One region of the Blautia sp. MSJ-36 genome, then DNA from elsewhere that is predicted to be linked to it. Evidence: riboswitches for the same ligand, from Rfam matches in the RefSeq annotation. Region 1 holds a riboswitch; the other holds the start of a gene.
What was found. A riboswitch is a leader RNA that binds a small molecule or an ion and turns the genes downstream of it on or off. The one in region 1 is predicted to bind ZMP and ZTP.
Positions count from the first base shown of each region.

Region 1 (11,039 bases):
CCAGTTCAGCACCAGGGCATATCACAAGATACTGAAAGTAGCCAGAACCATTGCGGATATGGAAAAATCAGAAAAGATTCAATCGGAACATATCTGTGAGGCACTGACATACCGGGCATATGATAAAAAATATTGGTCATAAAACAGCAGAAAGGAAGGTACTTTATAATGGAAGAAATACAGAAAAAGATTCGCTGTGCGGAAAAAAACAGTCGTATTTATCCGGCAAAACTCCGGGAAATTTCCGGTATGCCGGAGAGACTGTATTATATTGGAAGGTTTCCTGAAAATGACCGTCCTTCCGCTGCGATTGTGGGAGCCAGACTGTGCAGTACCTACGGTCGGATACAGGCTTTTCGTTATGGGAAGTTTTTGAGTGAGCATGGTGTACAGGTGATCAGCGGTATGGCAGCCGGGATTGATGCAGAAAGCCATAAAGGAGCACTGGAAGGAGGAACGCCGACGTTTGCAGTGCTTGGAAACGGCGTCGATATCTGTTATCCGTCATCCAGCAGAAGTATTTACCGGAGGATTCCTCAGGAAAATGGTGGAATTATCAGCGAATATGAACCAGGAACCAGAGGCAGGGCCTATCATTTTCCGGCCAGGAACCGGATCATCAGCGGACTTGCGGATCTGGTACTTGTGGTGGAAGCAAAAGAAAAGAGTGGATCGCTGATTACTGCAGCCTGTGCACTGGAGCAGGGAAAAATGGTATATGCCATTCCAGGAGCGGTAAATGATGCGTTAAGCCGTGGATGCCACAAACTGATTTACGATGGAGCGGGGATTGCCTATTCCCCGGAAATTCTTCTGGATGAGTGGGGTTTGTCTGTGAAAAAAAAGACAAATTTGTCGGGAAAAACCAAGATAGGACTTGCAACGGATTTGGATTTGGTGTATAGTTGTCTCGATTTACGACCAAAAAATCTGGATCAGATTATCAGAAAAACCGGTTTTTCACCGGGAAAAACAGCCGGTATCCTGGGACAGCTCATGCTGATGGGACTGGTGAAGGAAACTGGAAGACAGTATTATATCAGACTTGAATAACAGCCTTTTTACCGGGAGCAGTGAGGCTTTTTTTGCACCGGATGGAAGGCAGAATAAGATTAGGAGAGGTAAAATGGCCAAAAATCTGGTGATAGTAGAGTCACCTGCTAAAATGAAAACAGTAAAAAAATTTCTTGGGGCAAATTATGCGGTGGAAGCGTCGAACGGTCATGTGCGGGATTTCCCGAAAAGCCAGTTTGGTATTGATGTGGATAATGATTTTGAACCCAAGTATATTACGATAAGGGGAAAAGGGGAGCTTCTTGCGAAACTTCGTAAAGAAGCAAAAAAAGCAGATAAGATTTATCTCGCAACGGACCCCGACCGTGAGGGAGAAGCGATTTCCTGGCATCTGATGCAGGCTCTGAAAACAGACACTGCAAAGATGCACAGAATTACATTTAATGAAGTAACAAAAACAGCAGTCAAGGCTTCCATCAAGCAGGCAAGAGAGCTGGACATGAATCTGGTGGACGCACAGCAGGCAAGGCGTATGCTGGACCGTATGGTAGGTTATACCATCAGCCCGCTTCTCTGGGCTAAAGTAAAAAGAGGCTTAAGTGCAGGCCGTGTACAGTCTGTGGCACTTCGTATCATCTGCGACAGAGAAGATGAGATTAATGCTTTTATTCCGGAAGAATACTGGAGCCTGGAAGGCGAGTTCCAGGTAAAAGGAGAGAAGAAGCCATTAACAGCCAAGTTCTATGGAACGGATAAGAAACTTCCAATCAAAAACCGTCAGGAGATGGATGAGATCCTGAAGAAGCTCGAGAACTGTAAATATGAGATTACGGAAGTAAAGAAAGGTGAGAGAATCAAGAATGCTCCTCTTCCTTTTACAACCAGTACTCTGCAGCAAGAAGCTGCCAAGACACTGAATTTTTCCACACAGAAGACCATGCGTCTGGCACAGCAGTTATATGAGGGCGTTGATGTTAAAGGAAGCGGCACAGTAGGTCTGATTTCCTATCTGCGTACAGATTCTACCCGAATTTCCGAAGAAGCAGATGCAGCAGCGAGAACTTATATTTCTGAACAGTATGGACAGAATTATGTTTCTCAGACAGAAAAGACAGTCAAAAACGGACAGAAGATCCAGGATGCCCATGAGGCCATCCGTCCGACAGACATCGCAAGGACACCGGTTCTTGTGAAAGAATCTCTTACCAGAGATCAGTTCCGTCTGTATCAGCTGATCTGGAAACGTTTTGCCGCCAGCAGAATGGCACCGGCACGTTATGAGACCACATCTGTCAAAATCGGAGCTGGAGAGTATGTATTTACGGTTGCAGCATCCAAGGTTGCCTTTGATGGTTTCATGTCTGTGTACACCGAAGAGGGCGATGACAAAAAAGGCAATGTTTTAAGCCAGAGCCTGGAAAAAGGTATGGAACTGAAACTGAAGGAACTGAAACCGGAGCAGCATTTTACACAGCCACCTGCACATTATACAGAGGCGTCACTTGTAAAAACCATGGAAGAACTGGGAATCGGGCGCCCAAGTACTTATGCACCGACCATTACCACCATCATCAGCAGACGTTATGTATCCAAGGAGCAGAAAAATCTTTACGTTACAGAGCTTGGTGAGGTTGTCAATAATATTATGAAACAGGCATTCCCGAGTATTGTGGATGTAAACTTTACAGCTACTATGGAGGGACTTCTGGACTGTGTGGAGGCAGGTACCGTACAGTGGAAGACGGTTGTACGTAATTTCTATCCTGATCTGAAACATGATGTGGATGAGGCAGAGAAGGAACTGGAGAAAGTTGATATCCAGGATGAGGTTACCGATGTGATTTGCGACAACTGTGGCCGCAACATGGTAATTAAGTATGGACCACACGGAAGATTTCTTGCATGCCCGGGATTCCCGGACTGCCGCAATACGAAACCGTATTATGAGAAGATCGGCGTTGCATGTCCGAAGTGTGGCGGCGAAATTGTCATGAAAAAGACGAAAAAAGGCAGAAAATATTACGGATGTGAGAATAATCCGGAATGTGATTTCATGTCCTGGCAGAAGCCATCCGCAAAAAAATGTCCGAAATGTGGCAATTATATGCTCGAAAAGGGAAATAAGCTGGTTTGCAGTCAGGAAACCTGCGGATATGTGGAACAAAAACCAAAAGATGAAGATTGATGGAATAAATGCTTTTCTACCAATTTTCAGAAAATCCCGTTAAAAATAAAAAAAATATAAAAATGTCTTGTAAATTTCCAGAATAACGTGTAATATTAGACTAGAAAAACGATTTCTTTCAAGGTACGAAAGTGAAAGGAGGAAAAAATGAGCGTTCAGTTGCTAGATAAAACTAGAAAAATCAATAAGCTTCTGCATAACAGCAGCTCAAGCAAGGTAGTGTTTAACGACATTTGCCAGGTGCTCATGGAAACCTTAAGTTCCAACATCCTGGTACTCAGTAAGAAAGGTAAGGTTCTGGGAGTCAGTATCTGTCCGGGTGTAGATGAGATCACAGAGTTGATCGATGACAAGATCGGAGGGCATATTGATCCGTTATTGAACGAGAGATTTCTTGGCGTTCTTTCCACAAAGGAGAATGTCAATCTCCAGACACTTGGCTTTGAGCATGTACCAGGAAATTATCAGGGAATCGTAAACCCGATCGATATTGCAGGTGAGAGACTGGGAACATTGTTTATGTATCGCAACGATCATCCGTATGATATTGAAGATATTATTGTCAGTGAATACGGCACAACCGTTGTAGGACTGGAAATGATGCGTGCGGTTCATGATGAGAATGCAGAGGAAGACAGAAAGCAGCAGATTGTGAAATCTGCGTTCAGTACCCTGTCCTTCTCAGAACTTGAGGCAATTATTCATATCTTTGATGAACTGGATGGAGATGAAGGTATTCTTGTTGCCAGCAAGATTGCTGACCGCGTAGGTATTACCAGATCTGTGATCGTAAATGCATTGCGTAAATTTGAGAGTGCAGGCGTGATTGAGTCCCGTTCTTCCGGTATGAAAGGAACTTACATTAAGGTTCTTAATGAAGTGATTTTCGATGAGCTTGAGGAGATCAAAGCACAGAGAAACAAAAAGGCATAATGCAAAGCTGCATTGTCTGTTGATAATATAAGATAAAGAACGTGACGAAAGAGACTACCCGTTATTGTGGGCAGTCTCTTTTTTATGGAAATTTTTTTGAGAAATAGGATAAAAAGAAAGAGTACGTTTTTAGAAAAAATCAAAATAAATAATGAAATTAAGAAAATAAGAGAAAACAAGAGTATAAAAGAGATATAAAGAGAATAAACTAGAAATAGTATATCTTAAAAGAGTTGCGAAAAAACGTGAAATTCACTAATATAGCCATAGTGATTAGCACTCGTAGAAAGTGAGTGCTAGCAAGCGAAAATGGAACTGATAAGGAGGAACATAGATCATGAAGTTAGTACCTTTAGGCGACAGAGTAGTATTAAAACAGGTTGAGGCAGAAGAGACAACTGCATCCGGAATCGTACTTCCGGGACAGGCACAGGAGAAGCCACAGCAGGCAGAAGTTATCGCAGTTGGCCCTGGTGGAGTTGTAAACGGTAAAGAAGTAAAGATGGAAGTAGAAGTTGGAAATACCGTTATTTACTCCAAATATGCAGGAACAGAAGTTAAGATGGATGGAACGGATTACATCATTGTAAAACAGGAAGATATCCTGGCAGTTATTAAATAATATAAACATCTTATCGTATATCAATATAAATAGGAGGTCATTTTATCATGGCAAAAGAAATTAAATACGGCGCAGAAGCAAGAGCAGCACTTGAAGCTGGTGTAAATAAACTTGCAGATACAGTAAGAGTAACACTTGGACCGAAAGGAAGAAACGTAGTACTTGACAAATCTTTCGGTGCTCCGCTTATCACAAACGACGGTGTTTCCATCGCAAAAGAGATCGAGCTTGAGGATGGATTTGAGAACATGGGTGCTCAGATCATCAAGGAAGTTGCATCCAAAACAAATGATGTAGCCGGTGATGGTACTACAACAGCAACTGTACTTGCTCAGGCAATGGTTCATGAGGGAATGAAGAACCTGGCAGCAGGTGCTAACCCGATCATCCTCAGAAAAGGTATGAAGAAAGCAACAGATGTTGCAGTAGAAGCAATCAAGAACATGAGCCAGGCAATCAATGGTAAAGAGCAGATCGCCAACGTAGCAGCAATTTCTGCAAGTGATGAGCAGGTTGGACAGCTTGTTGCAGATGCTATGGAGAAAGTTTCCAAAGATGGTGTTATCACTGTTGAGGAGTCCAAGACTATGCATACAGAGCTTGACCTTGTAGAAGGTATGCAGTTTGACCGTGGATATATTTCCGCATACATGTCTACAGATATGGAGAAAATGGAGGCAACTCTTGATGACCCATATATCCTGATCACAGACAAGAAGATCAGCAATATCCAGGAGATCCTTCCACTTCTTGAGCAGGTTGTTCAGGCTGGCGCAAAACTTCTCATCATTGCTGAGGATGTTGAGGGTGAGGCTCTTACAACTCTGATCGTTAACAAACTGAGAGGAACCTTCCAGGTAGTAGCTGTAAAAGCTCCTGGCTATGGCGACAGAAGAAAAGAGATGCTTCAGGATATCGCAATTCTGACAGGCGGACAGGTAATCTCCGATGAGCTTGGTCTTGACCTGAAAGAAGCTAAGATGGAGCAGCTTGGACGTGCAAAATCTGTTAAAGTTGCAAAAGAGAATACCGTTATCGTTGATGGTCTTGGTGACAAAGATGCAATTGCAAAACGTGTTGCACAGATCCGTGCTCAGATCGAGGAGACAAAATCTGAGTTCGATAAAGAGAAACTTCAGGAGAGACTTGCAAAACTGGCTGGCGGCGTAGCTGTTATCCGTGTAGGTGCTGCAACTGAGACAGAGATGAAAGAAGCAAAACTTCGTCTTGAGGATGCTCTTGCAGCAACAAGAGCAGCTGTTGAGGAAGGTATTATTGCAGGTGGCGGATCTGCTTACATCCACGCTTCAAAAGAAGTTGCAAAACTTGCAACAACACTTGAGGGAGATGAGAAGACAGGAGCTTATGTAATCCTGAAAGCTCTTGAGGCACCACTGTTCCACATCGCTGCAAACGCAGGACTGGAAGGCGCTGTTATCATCAACAAAGTAAGAGAGTCTGAGGTTGGTACAGGATTCGATGCTCTCAATGAGAAATATGTAAACATGGTTGAGAACGGAATTCTTGACCCGGCCAAGGTTACAAGAAGTGCTCTTCAGAATGCTACAAGCGTTGCATCTACACTCCTTACAACAGAGGCTGTAGTTTCCACAATCAAAGAAGATACTCCTGCTCCGGCAGCAAACCCGGGAATGGGAATGATGTAATAATCAGCTAAGCAGGTGAAATTGTTCACAAAATAAGAGGGCCTGCGTCATGGACGCGGCCCTCTTTTTGTGTTATAATCAAAAAAATCAGTAAATTACGAAAGGAAGAAGCAAATGAGTGACTTATATTCAGAACTTCTGGTAAAGAAGAAACAGACAGCAAAGGATATGGTTGTGAAATACGGTCTTATTGTACTGACAGTGATCATGGCTATAGGAGGCCTTTTAGTGAACGGTCTTTTACTGGTGCCGGCTGTTGCGCTCGGTGTTGCCTGTTATTTTGTAATACCGAAAACAGATCTGGAATACGAGTATCTGTTTGTAAATGGTGAGCTGGATATTGATATGATTATGTCCAAGTCCAAGAGAAAAAGAGTAAAATCCATCCAGCTTGCGGAAGCAGATCTTGTAGCACCTCTGAAATCCCACAGAATGGACTATTACAACGGAAATCAGAAAATGAAAGTGATGGATTTTTCCTCCGGTATTGAGGATCATAAACGTTATGCCATGATCACAAGAGACGGTGGTGAAACATGCAAAGTGATTCTCGAATTAGATGACGCCCTGGCAAACACCATGAAAAATTCTGCACCAAGTAAAGTTTTTTTGGATTGACATGAAACTTGTTTTTTGTTACACTAGTTCACAAATTTAAAATATCTTACACAAGGGAGGAAATGCAATGGGTACTATTATTGGTGAAGGCATTACGTTTGATGACGTTCTTCTGGTTCCAGCTTATTCTAAAGTAATTCCGAATCAGGTAGATGTTTCAACGTATTTAACCAAGAAAGTAAAGCTGAATATCCCCATGATGAGTGCGGGAATGGACACAGTTACAGAGCACAGAATGGCAATTGCCATGGCCAGACAGGGTGGTATCGGTATCATCCACAAGAATATGTCCATTGAAGCACAGGCAGAAGAGGTTGATAAGGTTAAACGTTCTGAGAACGGTGTTATTACAGATCCATTTTATCTTTCACCGGAGCATACACTGAAAGATGCCAATGATCTGATGGCGAAATACCGTATTTCCGGTGTTCCGATTACAGAAGGCAGAAAACTTGTAGGTATTATCACAAACCGTGATCTTAAATTTGAGACAGATTTCAGCAGAAAGATCAAGGAGTGCATGACTTCTGAAGGACTGATCACAGCCAAGGAAGGAATCACACTTGAGGATGCCAAGAAGATCCTTGCGAAATCCCGTAAGGAGAAATTACCCATTGTAGATGACGACTTTAATTTAAAAGGACTCATTACCATCAAGGATATCGAGAAACAGATTAAATATCCGCTTGCAGCCAAGGATGCACAGGGACGTCTTCTCTGCGGTGCGGCAGTTGGTATCACAGCTAATGTACTTGCTCGTGTGGATGCACTTGTTAAGGCTAACGTAGATGTTATCGTTATCGATTCCGCACATGGTCATTCCGAGAATATCTTAAAAGCAGTTCGTGAGATCAAGGCTGCATATCCGGAACTTCAGGTTATCGCAGGTAACGTTGCAACAGGTGCTGCTACCAAGGCTCTGATCGAGGCTGGTGTAGATGCAGTTAAGGTTGGTATCGGACCTGGATCTATCTGTACCACACGTGTTGTTGCAGGTATCGGTGTTCCGCAGGTTACAGCAGTTATGGATTGCTATGAAGTAGCCAACAGCTATGGAATCCCGATCATCGCAGATGGTGGAATCAAGTATTCCGGAGACATCACCAAGGCTATCGCAGCCGGAGCCAATGTCTGCATGATGGGAAGCATGTTCGCAGGATGTGATGAGAGCCCGGGAACATTCGAGCTTTATCAGGGAAGAAAATATAAAGTATACCGTGGAATGGGATCTATTGCAGCTATGGAGAATGGCAGCAAGGATCGTTATTTCCAGGAGAATGCGAAGAAGCTTGTACCGGAAGGTGTTGAAGGACGTGTTGCATATAAGGGACATGTTGAAGATACCGTATTCCAGTTAATTGGTGGTTTAAGATCCGGTATGGGTTACTGTGGAGCAGAGAACATTGAGAAGCTGAAAACAACAGGCAGATTTATTAAAATCTCCGCTGCATCTCTTAAGGAGTCACATCCGCATGATATCCATATCACAAAAGAGGCTCCAAACTACAGTGTAGATGAGTAATACAGGAAAAAAAGGTAAGACAGGTAAGAAGTCACCCAGGCCGTCCCATAGCGGGCGGCCTGTTTCCGTAAAAAAAACTTCTTCAGAACCTGCCGCAAATTCCGTAAAAAAGAAGAAAAGGAAAACCTCCCGCAAAAATAAACCGCTGAAATTTCTTCGAAAAACAGTGATGATTCTGATTTTTGTAATTGTTATATCTGCGGTATGTGCATTAGGATATGGATTTTTTGAGATGCGTATGGAAGAGGACAGAATTTATTCTGATGAGACAGGTTCCGTTCAGGAAAACGATGGCAACAGTGGGCCAGAACAGTGGCAGGAAGAGGGTGCCCCCTATATTGACGTGGAACTTCTGACGCCGAATTCGTATTCTAGGCCTCAGATTCCCATTGAACAGGTGAATTATATTGCCATTCACTATACTGCCAATCCAGGATCTACAGCAATGTCCAACCGGAATTATTTCGAAAATCTTGCAACAACACAGGAAAACAAAGTCAGCAGTCATTTTGTAATAGGTCTGGATGGCGAAGTGGTACAGTGCATTCCTACCTCAGAAATGTCCTATGCTACGAATTCCAGAAATGTGGACACCTTATCTATTGAATGTTGTCACTTGGATGATACAGGACAGTTTAATGAGGCAACATATAGTTCGGCAGTGAAGCTGACAGCCTGGCTCTGTACACGGTTTGGACTGACGGCGGATCAGGTGATCCGGCATTATGATGTTACAGGAAAAGACTGTCCGAAATATTATGTGGAAAATCCGGATGCATGGATTCAGATGAAATCAGATATTGCCGCACAGATTCAGGCAGATTATGAACTGCAGGGAAAATAGACAGTATGAAAAAATAATTTCTGAAAATTGGGACTTGAAAATTCAGAAGAAGTATTGTAATATAACAACAGAAGCTGCATGACTGGCGGAAAGTAGGATTACCTACAGGGAGTGCAGTGAAATGAGAAGCCGACCGCCTGGGCAGCCTGATAAAGGGGTGTCCAGGCGGTTTTTTGTTACCTGCTGATACCTGGAATGATCCCCGGGCCTTACATTAGACAAGGAGGACTGTGAAAAATGACTACATTTTCACTTGAAAAAGAACTGAAAGAGAATTCCTACCCAGGAAGAGGAATTGTGATTGGACGTTCCGCTGACGGAAAGCACGCTGTTACCGCATATTTTATCATGGGAAGAAGTGAGAACAGCAGAAACCGTATTTTTGTTGAGGATGGTGAGGGAATCCGCACACAGGCATTTGACCCGTCCAAACTTACAGACCCGAGCCTGATTATTTATGCACCGGTACGTGTCCTTGGAAACAAGACGATCGTAACAAATGGGGATCAGACAGATACCATCTATGAAGGCATGGACAGACAGCTTACTTTTGAGCAGTCACTCCGCAGCAGAGAATTTGAGCCAGATGCACCGAATTACACACCTCGTATTTCCAGTGTTCTTCATGTGGAAAACGGAAAATTCAGCTATGCAATGTCTATCTTAAAGAGCAATAATGGAAATCCAGATTCCTGCCTCCGTTATACATTCGCTTATGAGAATGCGGCAGCAGGACAGGGACGCTTCATTCATACTTATAAATGCGACGGAAACCCGCTTCCAAGTTTTGAGGGAGAGCCGAAGCCGGTAGAGATTCCGGATGATATTGATGATTTTACAAACCTTCTCTGGGAGAGCCTGAACCAGGACAATAAAGTTTCTCTGTTTGTCCGTTTCATTGACATTGAAACAGGTAAATATGAATCCAGAATTGTAAACAAGAATAAATAATCGATATTGTAGAGAACGGAGGATTTTTCCATGAAAGAATTACAGTTAAAATACGGATGCAACCCAAACCAGAAACCATCCAAGATTTATATGGCAGACGGAAGTGAACTTCCGATCCAGGTACTTTCCGGAAGACCGGGATATATCAACTTCCTGGATGCATTTAACGGCTGGCAGCTGGTACGTGACCTTAAGAAAGCAACCGGACTTCCGGCAGCAACTTCTTTTAAACATGTATCTCCGGCAGGTGCTTCCATCGGACTTCCGCTGAATGAGACCCTGGCTAAGATTTACTGGGTAGATGATATGGACTGGAAGAATTTTTCCCCGCTTGCATGTGCGTATGCAAGAGCAAGAGGTGCAGACCGTATGTCATCTTTCGGTGATTTCATTTCTCTTTCTGATGTCTGCGACAAAGATACCGCAATGCTGATCAAAAGAGAGATTTCGGATGGTGTGATCGCACCGGGATATACAGAGGAAGCGCTGGAAATCCTGAAACAGAAGAAAAAAGGCAACTACAATGTAATCCAGATCGATGAAAATTATGTTCCGGAGCCGCTGGAACACAAGCAGGTATTTGGTGTTACTTTTGAGCAGGGACGTCAGGAACTTGCAATTGATGATGAACTGATCTCTAATATTGTAACAGAAAATAAAGAGCTTACAGAGGAAGCAAAGAG
Region 1 is NZ_JAHLPQ010000005.1:67,384-78,422, reverse strand. Features, by position in the region: gene KQI39_RS05730 (YifB family Mg chelatase-like AAA ATPase) at 1-142, shown strand, start outside; gene dprA (DNA-processing protein DprA) at 169-1,053, shown strand; gene topA (type I DNA topoisomerase) at 1,127-3,199, shown strand; gene codY (GTP-sensing pleiotropic transcriptional regulator CodY) at 3,347-4,132, shown strand; gene groES (co-chaperone GroES) at 4,470-4,754, shown strand; gene groL (chaperonin GroEL) at 4,802-6,421, shown strand; gene KQI39_RS05700 (DUF6106 family protein) at 6,536-7,039, shown strand; gene guaB (IMP dehydrogenase) at 7,107-8,561, shown strand; gene KQI39_RS05690 (peptidoglycan recognition protein family protein) at 8,731-9,405, shown strand; ZMP/ZTP riboswitch at 9,474-9,555, shown strand; gene KQI39_RS05685 (IMP cyclohydrolase) at 9,643-10,356, shown strand; gene KQI39_RS05680 (phosphoribosylaminoimidazolecarboxamide formyltransferase) at 10,387-11,039, shown strand, end outside.

Region 2 (11,039 bases), on a different contig from region 1:
AGTGCCATGATGACCATCTGCAATCTAGGAGATAAAGTTATGGTATTTTCCCCGTTCTATGAGAACTACGGAGCTGATGCCATCCTTTCCGGAGCAGAGCCGATCTACATTCCGCTGGTACCGCCGACTTATGAATTTGATATCAATCTGGTGGAGGAAGGATTCAAAGCCGGAGCAAAAGCCATCATCGTCTGCAATCCGTCTAACCCATGCGGAAAAGTTTTCACAAGAGAAGAGCTGACAGCCATCGGTGAGCTTGCTGTGAAATACGACGGCTTTGTTGTGACAGATGAGGTATATGAGCATATGGTCTATGCTCCAAATGAACATGTATGCATGGCATCCCTTCCGGGAATGTACGAGCACACCATCACCTGTAACTCCCTCTCCAAAACCTACTCCATCACCGGCTGGCGTCTTGGATATCTTATCGGACCGGAGGAAGTGATCGAGGGAGCAAAAAAAGTTCATGATTTCCTGACCGTAGGAGCAGCAGCACCACTTCAGGAGGCAGCAGTTGTGGGACTGAATTTCCCGGAATCCTACTATGAAGACCTTCTTGCTTTATATACAAAGAAAAGAGAACATTTCCTGAACGGCCTGGATGAGATCGGCCTGAAGCACAATGTTCCACAGGGAACTTATTTCGTCATGATCGACATTCAGGAATTCCTGGATCTTCCTCAGTTTGCCGGTTATACAGACCTGGAATTCTGCGAGTGGATGATCAAAAACATCGGGGTTGCGGCAGTACCGGGATCAAGCTTTTTCCGCGAGGATGTCAACAACCTGATCCGTCTCCATTTTGCACGTGAGGAGAAAACCATCGATGAGGCACTTTCCCGCCTGAAGAAAATGAAGGAGCTGTTAAAATGACATACTCAGTGAATTTCGCAAATTATACCATCGGTGAGGATGCGTATCAGAATGTCAGAGAAGTGTGCCGCCATTATGGGAAAAAAGCTCTGCTGATCAGTGGAGAAATGGCACTGAAAGCAGGAAAAGAGAAGATTGTCCAGGCGCTTTCAGATCTGTCAGGGACAGATTCAGATAGCCAGGCAGCATCAACATCAGCGGTGACCAGGGGAAAAAAGTATGCAGAAGATTCTGAAATTGAGATCGTAGACACGGTTCTTTTCGGCACAGACTGCATGTACGCAAGAATGGAAGAGCTGGCAGAGCACGCAAAAAAATGCGGCGCAGATATGATCTTCGGCATGGGCGGCGGAAAAGCTCTGGATACAGCCAAGGGAACAGCCGAGAAAGCCGGTCTTCCGGTATTTACCTTCCCGACTATCGCGGCCACCTGCGCGGCAACTACCGCGCTTTCCGTTGTGTATAAAGAAGACGGAAACTTTGACAGCTTTTACTTCTACGACAAATTGGTTCCGCATTCGGTATTCTGATGTTTCTGGTGCCAATCCCTCAGGGAGAATCCTTTACTACATTGTTGGATTTCCTGAAAAGCTGGATCAAAGGTCTGTTCGGAGGAAGTTTAAGCTACATTATCGTAGTTATCCTGATCGTATCTGCAATCATGAGTACCTATGATTACTTTGCAAAACCGGAGTGGATCCGTAAGAATCATTATCTGACACGAGCGTTTACCACCACACCGCTGTATCTGGTATCCAAGATCATCGGAGCTGTTTTTGCAGTGATGGTTGTATTTAATATCGGACCGGAAGTGATCATTTCCGCTGATACCGGAGCAACCATCGTAGATCTCTGTGGTACACTGTTCTGTATCGTAGTTGCATTCAGTTTTATTGAGGAGATCAAGGCCTTTGAGGGGGGGAAGAAGAACTGAGAGGGAATCAGCTGGATTTACAGAAAAATGGTTTCATGGTATCATAGTTTCAGAAAGAAACGGATACTGTGAAGCTATTTTTTATTAAGAGGGAGAGAAACAAAATGGGAAGTTATCTGAATCCAGGCGGCGGAATGTTTAGAGCATGTCTGCGATCAAAAATCTATGTGGATAAAAGCGGGTTGATCGCAAAAACAAATGAAGTACTTGGAACAGAGCAGCGTTTTGTTTGCGTGAGCAGACCGCGACGTTTCGGAAAATCCATGGCTGCTAATATGTTGGCTGCATACTATGGCCGAGGTGAAGATAGTACAGAACTGTTTTCTGATCTCAGGATCCATACAGATAAAAGCTTCCGGGAAAATCTGAACCAGTATGATGTGATCCGGATCAACATGCAGGAATTTTTAAGTGCTGCACCGGACATGGACGAGATGCTGAAGCTTCTTCAGAAACGTATTCTCAGGGAGCTGAAGATACAGTATCCGGATTATATTGACAGTGATTATCTGGTCTTTGCCATGCAGGATGTTTTTGCATATACCAGACATCCTTTCGTGATCCTGATCGATGAATGGGATTGTATATTCCGTGAATTTAAACAGAATATGGAAGCACAGAAAAAATATCTGGATTTTCTGCGTGTATGGCTGAAGGATCAGGAATATGTGGCATTAGCCTATATGACCGGAATCCTCCCGGTGAAAAAATATGGTTCACATTCTGCATTAAATATGTTTACGGAATATTCCATGATCAATCCAAGAGAAATGGCTGAGTTTTTCGGATTTACGGAAGATGAGGTAAAAGACCTCTGCAGTCAGTATAAACGGAATTTTCAGGAGGCACAGGCATGGTATGATGGCTATGAGCTGGTAGCCATAGAGGATGGAAGAAAGAAGACGTATTCCATGTACAGCCCGAAATCTGTGGTGGATGCCATGTTAAGTGGAATTTTTGACAATTACTGGAATCAGACAGAAACCTATGAAGCCCTGAAAGTTTATATCCGTATGAATTATGATGGCCTGAAAGATGCAGTGATAAGAATGTTGGCAGGCGATAAGGTTCAGATCAATACAGGAACTTTTTCCAACGATATGACAACGTTTCAGGGAAAGGATGATGTATTGACACTTCTGGTGCATCTGGGGTACTTAAGTTATCACTGGCCGGATAAGACGGTGACGATTCCAAATAAAGAGGTATCCCAGGAATATATAAATGCCATCAGCACAATGGACTGGAAAGAAGTGATACAGTCCGTTGAGACATCCAGAAAACTTCTGGAAGCATTGTGGAATCTGGATGGAGAAGCGGTGGCGAGGGGAATCAATCAGGCTCACAGAGAAATTTCGGTTCTTCAGTATAATGACGAGAATTCTTTAAGCTGTACCATCAATCTGGCGTTTTATTTTGCCAGAGAGTATTATACAATTATCCGGGAACTGCCAACAGGAAAAGGATTTGCAGACATCTGCTTTATCCCAAGAAAGTTATACGCAGACAAACCGGCAGCAGTCATTGAACTGAAATGGGACAAAGATGCTTATGGAGCCATATCACAAATTAAAGAAAAGCAATATGTAGATGCCCTGAAAGACTATCATGGAAATCTCCTGCTTGCAGGAATCAATTACGATAGAAAAACAAAGCAGCATACCTGTATAATTGAGCGGTATCATAAAGAATAAAATATACACAAATGGGAAAAAGCCTCCCCTGGATACGGAAATCTATCCGCGTTCAGGGGATTTTTTATGATGCAAAAATTATATTATAAACATAAAGATTTATACAACGAACATGTACGGATAAAATATACGATGCTATTGTATAGACAGTAACCAGTCTTGCAGAAACAGAGCAAAATACAGAGAAAGAAGAATGCCTATGGAGAGCATAGAGGTTAAATAAAATGATCATAGCACTGGGAATATTGTCAGTTGGAATAAAAAGCTGTAAAATAGACTGGACGGTCATAAAAATTCTGTATTTTGTATTGAAAGGGAAAAAGCAGCACATGGGAAAATTAATCATTCTCAGAGGAAACTCAGGAAGTGGAAAAACAACCGTAGCGAAGGCATTACAGAAAAAGCTAGGACGTAATACAATGCTGATATCACAGGATGAGGTCAGAAGAAATATGCTGTGGGTTGATGATGGCATAGATACAAAGGCTTTGCCGCTTATGGCAGAACTTTTACGATACGGAAGGGAACACAGCGAATTTTCTATCCTGGAAGGGATCATGTATGATGAATGGTATCGTTCGTTGTTTGAACTGGCAAATGAATTATATGGTTCAAATGTATACGCATATTATTTTGATCTGTCGTTTGAAGAAACCGTGAGACGACATAATACAAGAAACAGAGAATTTGGTGAAAAAGATATGCGCAGATGGTGGAGAGAAAAAGATTTTTCTTCAGTTCTCAGGGAACAGGCTATTACCTGCGAAATGGATACAGACAGTATTGTTGAAAAAATATACTCGGATTTGAACGCAGATCGCAAAGCGATTGCGTTCATGAGCATATAAAGTAAATGTAATACAAACATATTCAGACTGGCAGTATGATTGCGATCATGCTGCCTTTTTTGCTGCTTTCCAGTACTTTTACCTGTCCGTTATGCTGTCTGACAATTTCACTGACAAGTGCAAGCCCCAGGCCGGCACCTCCCATAGCGCGGCTTCTTGATTTGTCCACACGGAAGAACGGGGTGAAGATTTTTTCCTGATATTCAGGAGGAATGCCGATTCCGGTATCGGAGACTTCAAGAAAGACGTAATTGACAGACGTGGATGTATCTGTTATTTCTTCGGAAAGATGGATATTTACGGTTACTTTTCCACCGGAGTGATTGTATTTGATCGCATTTTCCACAAGATTGTACACAGCGCGATACAGCAGCAGGTAGCTTCCGGTAATGATGCAGTCTCCCTCCTGCTGGATCAGTTCAACTTCTTTCTGTTCCGCTACAGAAGCCAGGTCACAGAAAACCTCATCCGTCAGTGCTGCCAGAGAGATCCGCTCGGAACGTTCAACAGTCTGTACACCGGTCATATCCAGGAGGATTTCAGCCAGATGGGAAAGTCGCCCGGTCTGTTCCTGGAGCATGGAAAAAATCTCCTGATAATCTTGTAAAGCAGGTGCTTCCCTGCGGGCAAAAACCTCCAGATTTGTCTGGATAACGGCAAGAGGAGTCCTCAGCTCATGTGCGGCATTGGCAGAAAACTGCTTCTGGGCAGTAAAGGCCTCATCCAGGCGTGCGAGCATTTTGTTAAATGAAATTGTCAGGCGGGAAATCTCGTCATTGGTAGCAGGAACTTCAAGAGCCTCTGAAAGGTTCTGGACCTCTATTTTGTTCACCTCCTGGCTGAGTCTGCGCAGGGGAAGTAATGCCTGACGGCTGATAAAATAAGTGCAGATACTGCTGAGAAGGATGATGATCCCTGTTACCATAAGTCCTTTGGTGAGAAAAAGTTTTTTGGTTAGCTGCAGCTGATCGGAAAGCTCCGGAAATAAGACGGAGGGATTCATATTAAAGGTGATGGGAGCAGAATCTGTGTTATCGATCCGTATCATGTAATCTCCCAGATCCTCCATTCCGGCAACTGCAGACTGGCTGATAAAAAAATACATCAGAATGCAGGTGACTGTCATAAGCAGCGCGGTGATCAGTGTCAGACGCCATTGAAGAGATAGCTTTCCGGTTATTTTTTTCATTGTACATCCTCCGTTAAAATGTAACCCTGGCCGATCTTATTCTGTATCGGATCAAAGCCGAGAGCAGTGCGCAGCTTTTTTCGAAGAGAAGAAATGTGGACACGAATGGAATTGCTGAGACTGTTGACGCTTCCGTCCCAGATATGCTCGATCATTTCTTCCGGGCTTATGATACGGTTCTGATGAAGAAGGAAATATTCCAGAAGAGAGCTTTCCTTTCGGGTCAGAGAAAGGGGAAGTCCATCGACACTGGCCTTTCTTGTACGGGTATCAAAGCTGATACGTCCGCATTGCAGACATACGTCCTGCTGGATAAATTTCCTTCGTGTCAGACTTCGGATCCGTGCCTCCAGCTCTTCAAAATGAAAAGGCTTTGTGAGATAGTCATTGGCACCGAGATCAAGCCCTTCAACCTTGTCCTGGATCTGTCCTCTGGCAGAGAGGATCAAAACGGGAGTGGAAGTATCGGATTCCCGAAACTGGCGCAGGATTTCCAGCCCATCAACGCCTGGAAGGTTCAGATCAAGAAGGATGAGATCATAATTTTCCACCAGACATAATTCCAGTCCTTCATCCCCGTCAAAACATGTGTCCGCTTCATAGCCATCCATGCGAAGCCCCTCCGCAATAGACTGGCAGAGCTGCTTTTCATCTTCGATTATCAATATATGCATAGTAAATTCTCCTAAAAAACAGTTGATTTTGCTTTGTTATCTATCATATCATGTATAGCATAAAATTCCTGTAAATTTTTTTATTTCTTAACAGAGATTTTATACAGGGGATGATATAGTAAGGCTACAGAGAACAAAATTAACATATAAAATATACGCCGGTTCCGGGTATGGGCCGGTGATATCAGAAGGGAGAATATAAACAATGAAATTAAGAACACAGAAAATAACAGCACTTATGGCAGCAGCGGTATTAGGAATATCTGCATTTGGAAGCGTGCCGGTAACAGCGGCAGAAAGCACGGAAACAGCAGATATCGGAGAGGCAATGGCTGTGGATGGAGAGGCAGTTTCATCAGATCTGGTAGCAGGTACATTTAAGCCTTCCGACGTAACCTGCAAGGCACAGGATTCTTATGAATATCCGTTTCTGGGACTGAAGCTTTCGCTTTCGAAGGAGCTGTTAAAGCAGATCAAGGACCAGAGCATTGCAATGCTTACCACAGAAGATTTTGAGAATCAGACCAATGCAGTGACATATGCCTATGTAAGCTGGAGCAAAATGACAGAGGAACAGAAAAACGCCGAAATACAGAAGATGGGAACCGGGTATGACGACTGGGTGGCAGGTCTGGACAGAATTGGTACAATTGGCGTTTATGACGAAGCTTCACAGAAAAAGCTGGATGAGATCACTGGCTGTACAGAGCATAAAGAGCTTGGAAGCAGCAGTGACGGGAAATACAAATATTATCTGAGCACCAACAAAGATGCGGATGAAAAGCTGACAAAGGAGCTGGAAAAGATCAAAACCGACATTACGGAAATGACACCGTATCAGAATATTTCCGTGTTTGACCAGCCACAGGATACCAGCGTCAACCCGGAGGATGTAAAATCTGTAGGAAAATTTGAAACAACAGGAATAGATGGAAAAACATATACAGAAAAAGTATTCAGTGACTATGACCTGACGCTGGTAAATGTTTTTACAACCTGGTGCTCACCATGCGTAAAAGAGATTCCGGAACTTCAGGAGCTCTATAAAGAAATGAAGGATAAAGGCGTCGGAGTAGCAGGCGTAGTGCTTGATACCACAGATGAAAAGGGAAATCAGGACGAGGAGGCAGTAAAAAAAGCAGGCATTCTTCAGGAAAAAACAAAAGCAGAGTATCCGTTCCTGATACCGGATACTACTATGATGAACGGCCGTCTGCAGGGGATTTCCGCATTTCCTGAAACATTTTTTGTTGACAAAGATGGAAACATTGTAGGCGATACCTATACAGGAAGCCATACACTGGACGAATGGAAGGAAATCGTGGAAAAAGAGCTTAAAAACGTTTCAAAGTAAGAGATGATCATTACGGAGAGTGAAAAAATGATTCGGAAAATAACAGAATCCAGATGGATCGGACCTGCTCTGGCGGTTTTGGGAATTTTACTGATGATACTGGGAATCTACAGAGGTGAGGTATCTGTAGTTTTTACAAAAGCGATCAACATCTGTATGGAGTGTATTGGCATTGGATAATAAGAAGATGAAAATAAATGAATGGCCGCGGCATGGGATCCAGGCATTGTGGGCGGCCCTTACAAACAGTCACATATCAGGCTTTGTGACTGGAAAGATCTATACCGGAAAACTGAAAAATGTCTGTGTTCCGGGGCTGAACTGTTATTCCTGTCCCGGAGCAAGAGGGGCCTGTCCCATTGGTTCCCTTCAGGCTGTGATCGGAAGCTGGAACTTCAAGATGGCATATTATGTAGCTGGATTTCTGATCTTTGTGGGAGCGCTGCTTGGAAGACTGGTGTGCGGATTTCTCTGCCCCTTTGGACTGATCCAGGATCTGTTGAACAAGATTCCTTTTCCAAAGAAGATCCGGACATTTCGGGGAGACAAGCTTTTGAGAAAACTGAAATATGTGATCTTTCTTGTATTTGTGATCATACTTCCAATGTTTGTAGTAGATATCATGGGCCAGGGAGCACCATATTTCTGCAAGCTGATCTGCCCGGCAGGAACGCTGGAGGGAGGTATCCCGCTGGTGCTGCTGAACAAATCCATGCGAAGTGCAGTAGGCTGGCTGTACATGTGGAAAAATACGATCCTTGTGATCACCATTATCTTATCAATTATGATATACCGGCCATTCTGTAAGTATATCTGCCCGCTGGGAGCTTTTTATTCGGTATTTAATAAAGTTTCCGTTTTTCGTTACAGAGTAGATAAAGAAAAATGTGTTCACTGCGGAAAATGCAGAAATATCTGCCAGATGGAGGTCGATCCGACAGAAGATCCAAACAGTACGGAGTGCATCCGATGTGGAAGATGTAAAAAGATATGTCCGACACAGGCGATCCGGTGTGGTTTTGCAGGCAAAGATCAGACATGAATTACGTTAATTGACGAAAAACAGCGTTTTCCTTATAACATTCAGTATCTGATGAATAGTGTGAAAAACTGGAATGATTCAGAAAATTAGATTTAACTCACTTTAAAAGTGGAAAAATAATTTGATAATTTCTTGACAAATACTAATAAATATGTTAGTATTCAATCATCAAATTAATAAAGTCTTCGGTGACTGACGGAGTTGTGGGATAACCACGAGGGAGCCGGAGATTCGATGAGTCGACCGTCTGGGCAGTATTTGAAAAACTTCAGATACTGCTCTTTTTTATGGGATAAAAAGATCCGGACGGTTGCTGCGGAGAAAGGAGAACATTATGGGATTCAAAAGTGACATCGAGATCGCACAGGAGTGCACAATGGAGCCAATTACCAAGATTGCGGAGAAAGCAGGTATTGATGACAAGTATCTGGAGCAGTACGGTAAATATAAAGCAAAGATCGACTATAATCTTCTGAAAGAAACAGACAAAAAAGACGGAAAGCTGATCCTTGTAACAGCCATCAACCCGACACCGGCAGGTGAGGGAAAAACGACTACAACCGTAGGTCTTGCAGATGGAATGCAGAGACTTGGAAAAAATGTTATGGTAGCTCTTCGTGAGCCATCCCTTGGACCGGTATTCGGTGTCAAAGGTGGTGCAGCAGGCGGCGGCTATGCACAGGTAGTTCCGATGGAAGATATCAACCTTCATTTTACCGGTGATTTCCATGCAATCGGTGCGGCAAACAACCTTCTTGCAGCAATGATCGACAACCATATTTTCCAGGGTAATGAACTGAACATCGACCCGAGAAAGATCACCTGGAGACGATGCGTTGACATGAACGACCGTCAGCTTCGTAATGTAGTAGACGGACTTGGCGGAAGAACAAACGGTATGCCGCGTGAAGATGGATATGACATCACTGTAGCATCTGAGATCATGGCAGTTCTCTGTCTGGCAAGTGATATCAAAGATCTGAAAGAGAGACTTTCCAGAATCATCATCGGATATACTTACGGTAAGGTCGCTGAGCAGAAACCGGTAACAGCAGGAGACCTCCACGCAGAGGGTGCTATGACAGCACTTCTGAAGGACGCCCTGAAACCGAACCTTGTACAGACACTGGAGCATGTTCCGGCAATCGTTCATGGCGGACCATTCGCAAATATCGCTCACGGATGTAACTCCGTAACAGCTACAAAGATGGCTATGAAGCTTGCTGATTATGCCATCACAGAGGCTGGCTTCGGTGCTGACCTTGGAGCAGAGAAATTCCTGGATATCAAGTGCCGTATGGCAGGTCTTACACCAAGTGCAGTTGTTATCGTAGCAACCGTACGTGCCCTGAAATACAACGGTGGTGTTGCAAAAGCAGATCTTAACAATGAGAACCTTGAGGCTCTTGAAAAAGGTATCCCGAACCTTCTGAAACATGTAAGCAATATCAAAAATGTATACAAGCTTCCATGTGTGGTAGCTATCAACGCATTCCCGACTGACACCAAGGCAGAGCTTGATTTTGTAGAAGCAAAATGTAAAGAGCTTGGCGTAAACGTAGCACTTTCCGAGGTATGGGCAAAAGGCGGCGAAGGCGGAATCAAGCTTGCTGAGGAAGTTCTCCGTCTTGTTGAAGAGCCGAATGATTTCACATATGCTTATGAACTGGAAGGCTCCATCGAGGACAAGCTGAACCAGATCGTACAGAAGGTTTACGGTGGAAAGAAAGTGGTTCTTACAGCAAATGCCCAGAAGCAGGCGAAACAGCTGGAGGCACTTGGATTTGGCAACTGCCCGATCTGTGTAGCTAAGACCCAGTACAGCTTAACAGACGACCAGACAAAGCTTGGTGCTCCGACAGATTTCGAGGTAACAGTAAGAAATCTTAAGATCTCCGCAGGTGCAGGCTTCATCGTAGCACTCACCGGCGAGATCATGACCATGCCAGGCCTTCCAAAAGTACCGGCAGCAACCAAGATCGACGTAGATGAGAGCGGCAAGATCACAGGACTGTTCTGATATTATAAAGTATAAAAATTTTTTGAGGGGAATTCAGATAGAGACCTCCTCCGGCAATAAAAACCGGAGGAGGTTTTTTATGTAAAAATAAGAAAAAGACCTATAATCGAACAAATTTTCTGGTATAATAAGAAAAGAAAACACTCCGGAGGTGTATCCATGGATAAAAAAGAAGATCATATCTATATAGCCATCGATCTGAAATCATTCTACGCTTCCGTGGAATGTCAGGAGCGGAACTTAAATCCACTTACCACCAATCTTGTTGTGGCAGACAGGGAACGAACCGAAAAAACCATCTGTCTGGCAGTTTCTCCTTCTTTGAAGGCATATGGGATACCGGGAAGGGCAAGGCTTTTTGAAGTGGTCCAGCGTGTAAAAGAAGTGAATCAGGCACGTGTCACAAAA
Region 2 is NZ_JAHLPQ010000011.1:938-11,976, reverse strand. Features, by position in the region: gene KQI39_RS09500 (pyridoxal phosphate-dependent aminotransferase) at 1-876, shown strand, start outside; gene KQI39_RS09495 (iron-containing alcohol dehydrogenase) at 873-1,406, shown strand; gene KQI39_RS09490 (hypothetical protein) at 1,415-1,810, shown strand; gene KQI39_RS09485 (AAA family ATPase) at 1,915-3,504, shown strand; gene KQI39_RS09480 (kinase) at 3,834-4,352, shown strand; gene KQI39_RS09475 (sensor histidine kinase) at 4,375-5,541, opposite strand; gene KQI39_RS09470 (response regulator transcription factor) at 5,538-6,215, opposite strand; gene KQI39_RS09465 (TlpA family protein disulfide reductase) at 6,421-7,569, shown strand; gene KQI39_RS09460 (CD1871A family CXXC motif-containing protein) at 7,597-7,749, shown strand; gene KQI39_RS09455 (4Fe-4S binding protein) at 7,757-8,611, shown strand; ZMP/ZTP riboswitch at 8,790-8,871, shown strand; gene KQI39_RS09450 (formate--tetrahydrofolate ligase) at 8,946-10,631, shown strand; partial or broken gene KQI39_RS09445 (Y-family DNA polymerase) at 10,791-11,039, shown strand, end outside.
Region 2: linked by a shared signal. The riboswitch ahead of KQI39_RS09450 (formate--tetrahydrofolate ligase) and the one ahead of KQI39_RS05685 (IMP cyclohydrolase) in region 1 are both predicted to bind ZMP and ZTP.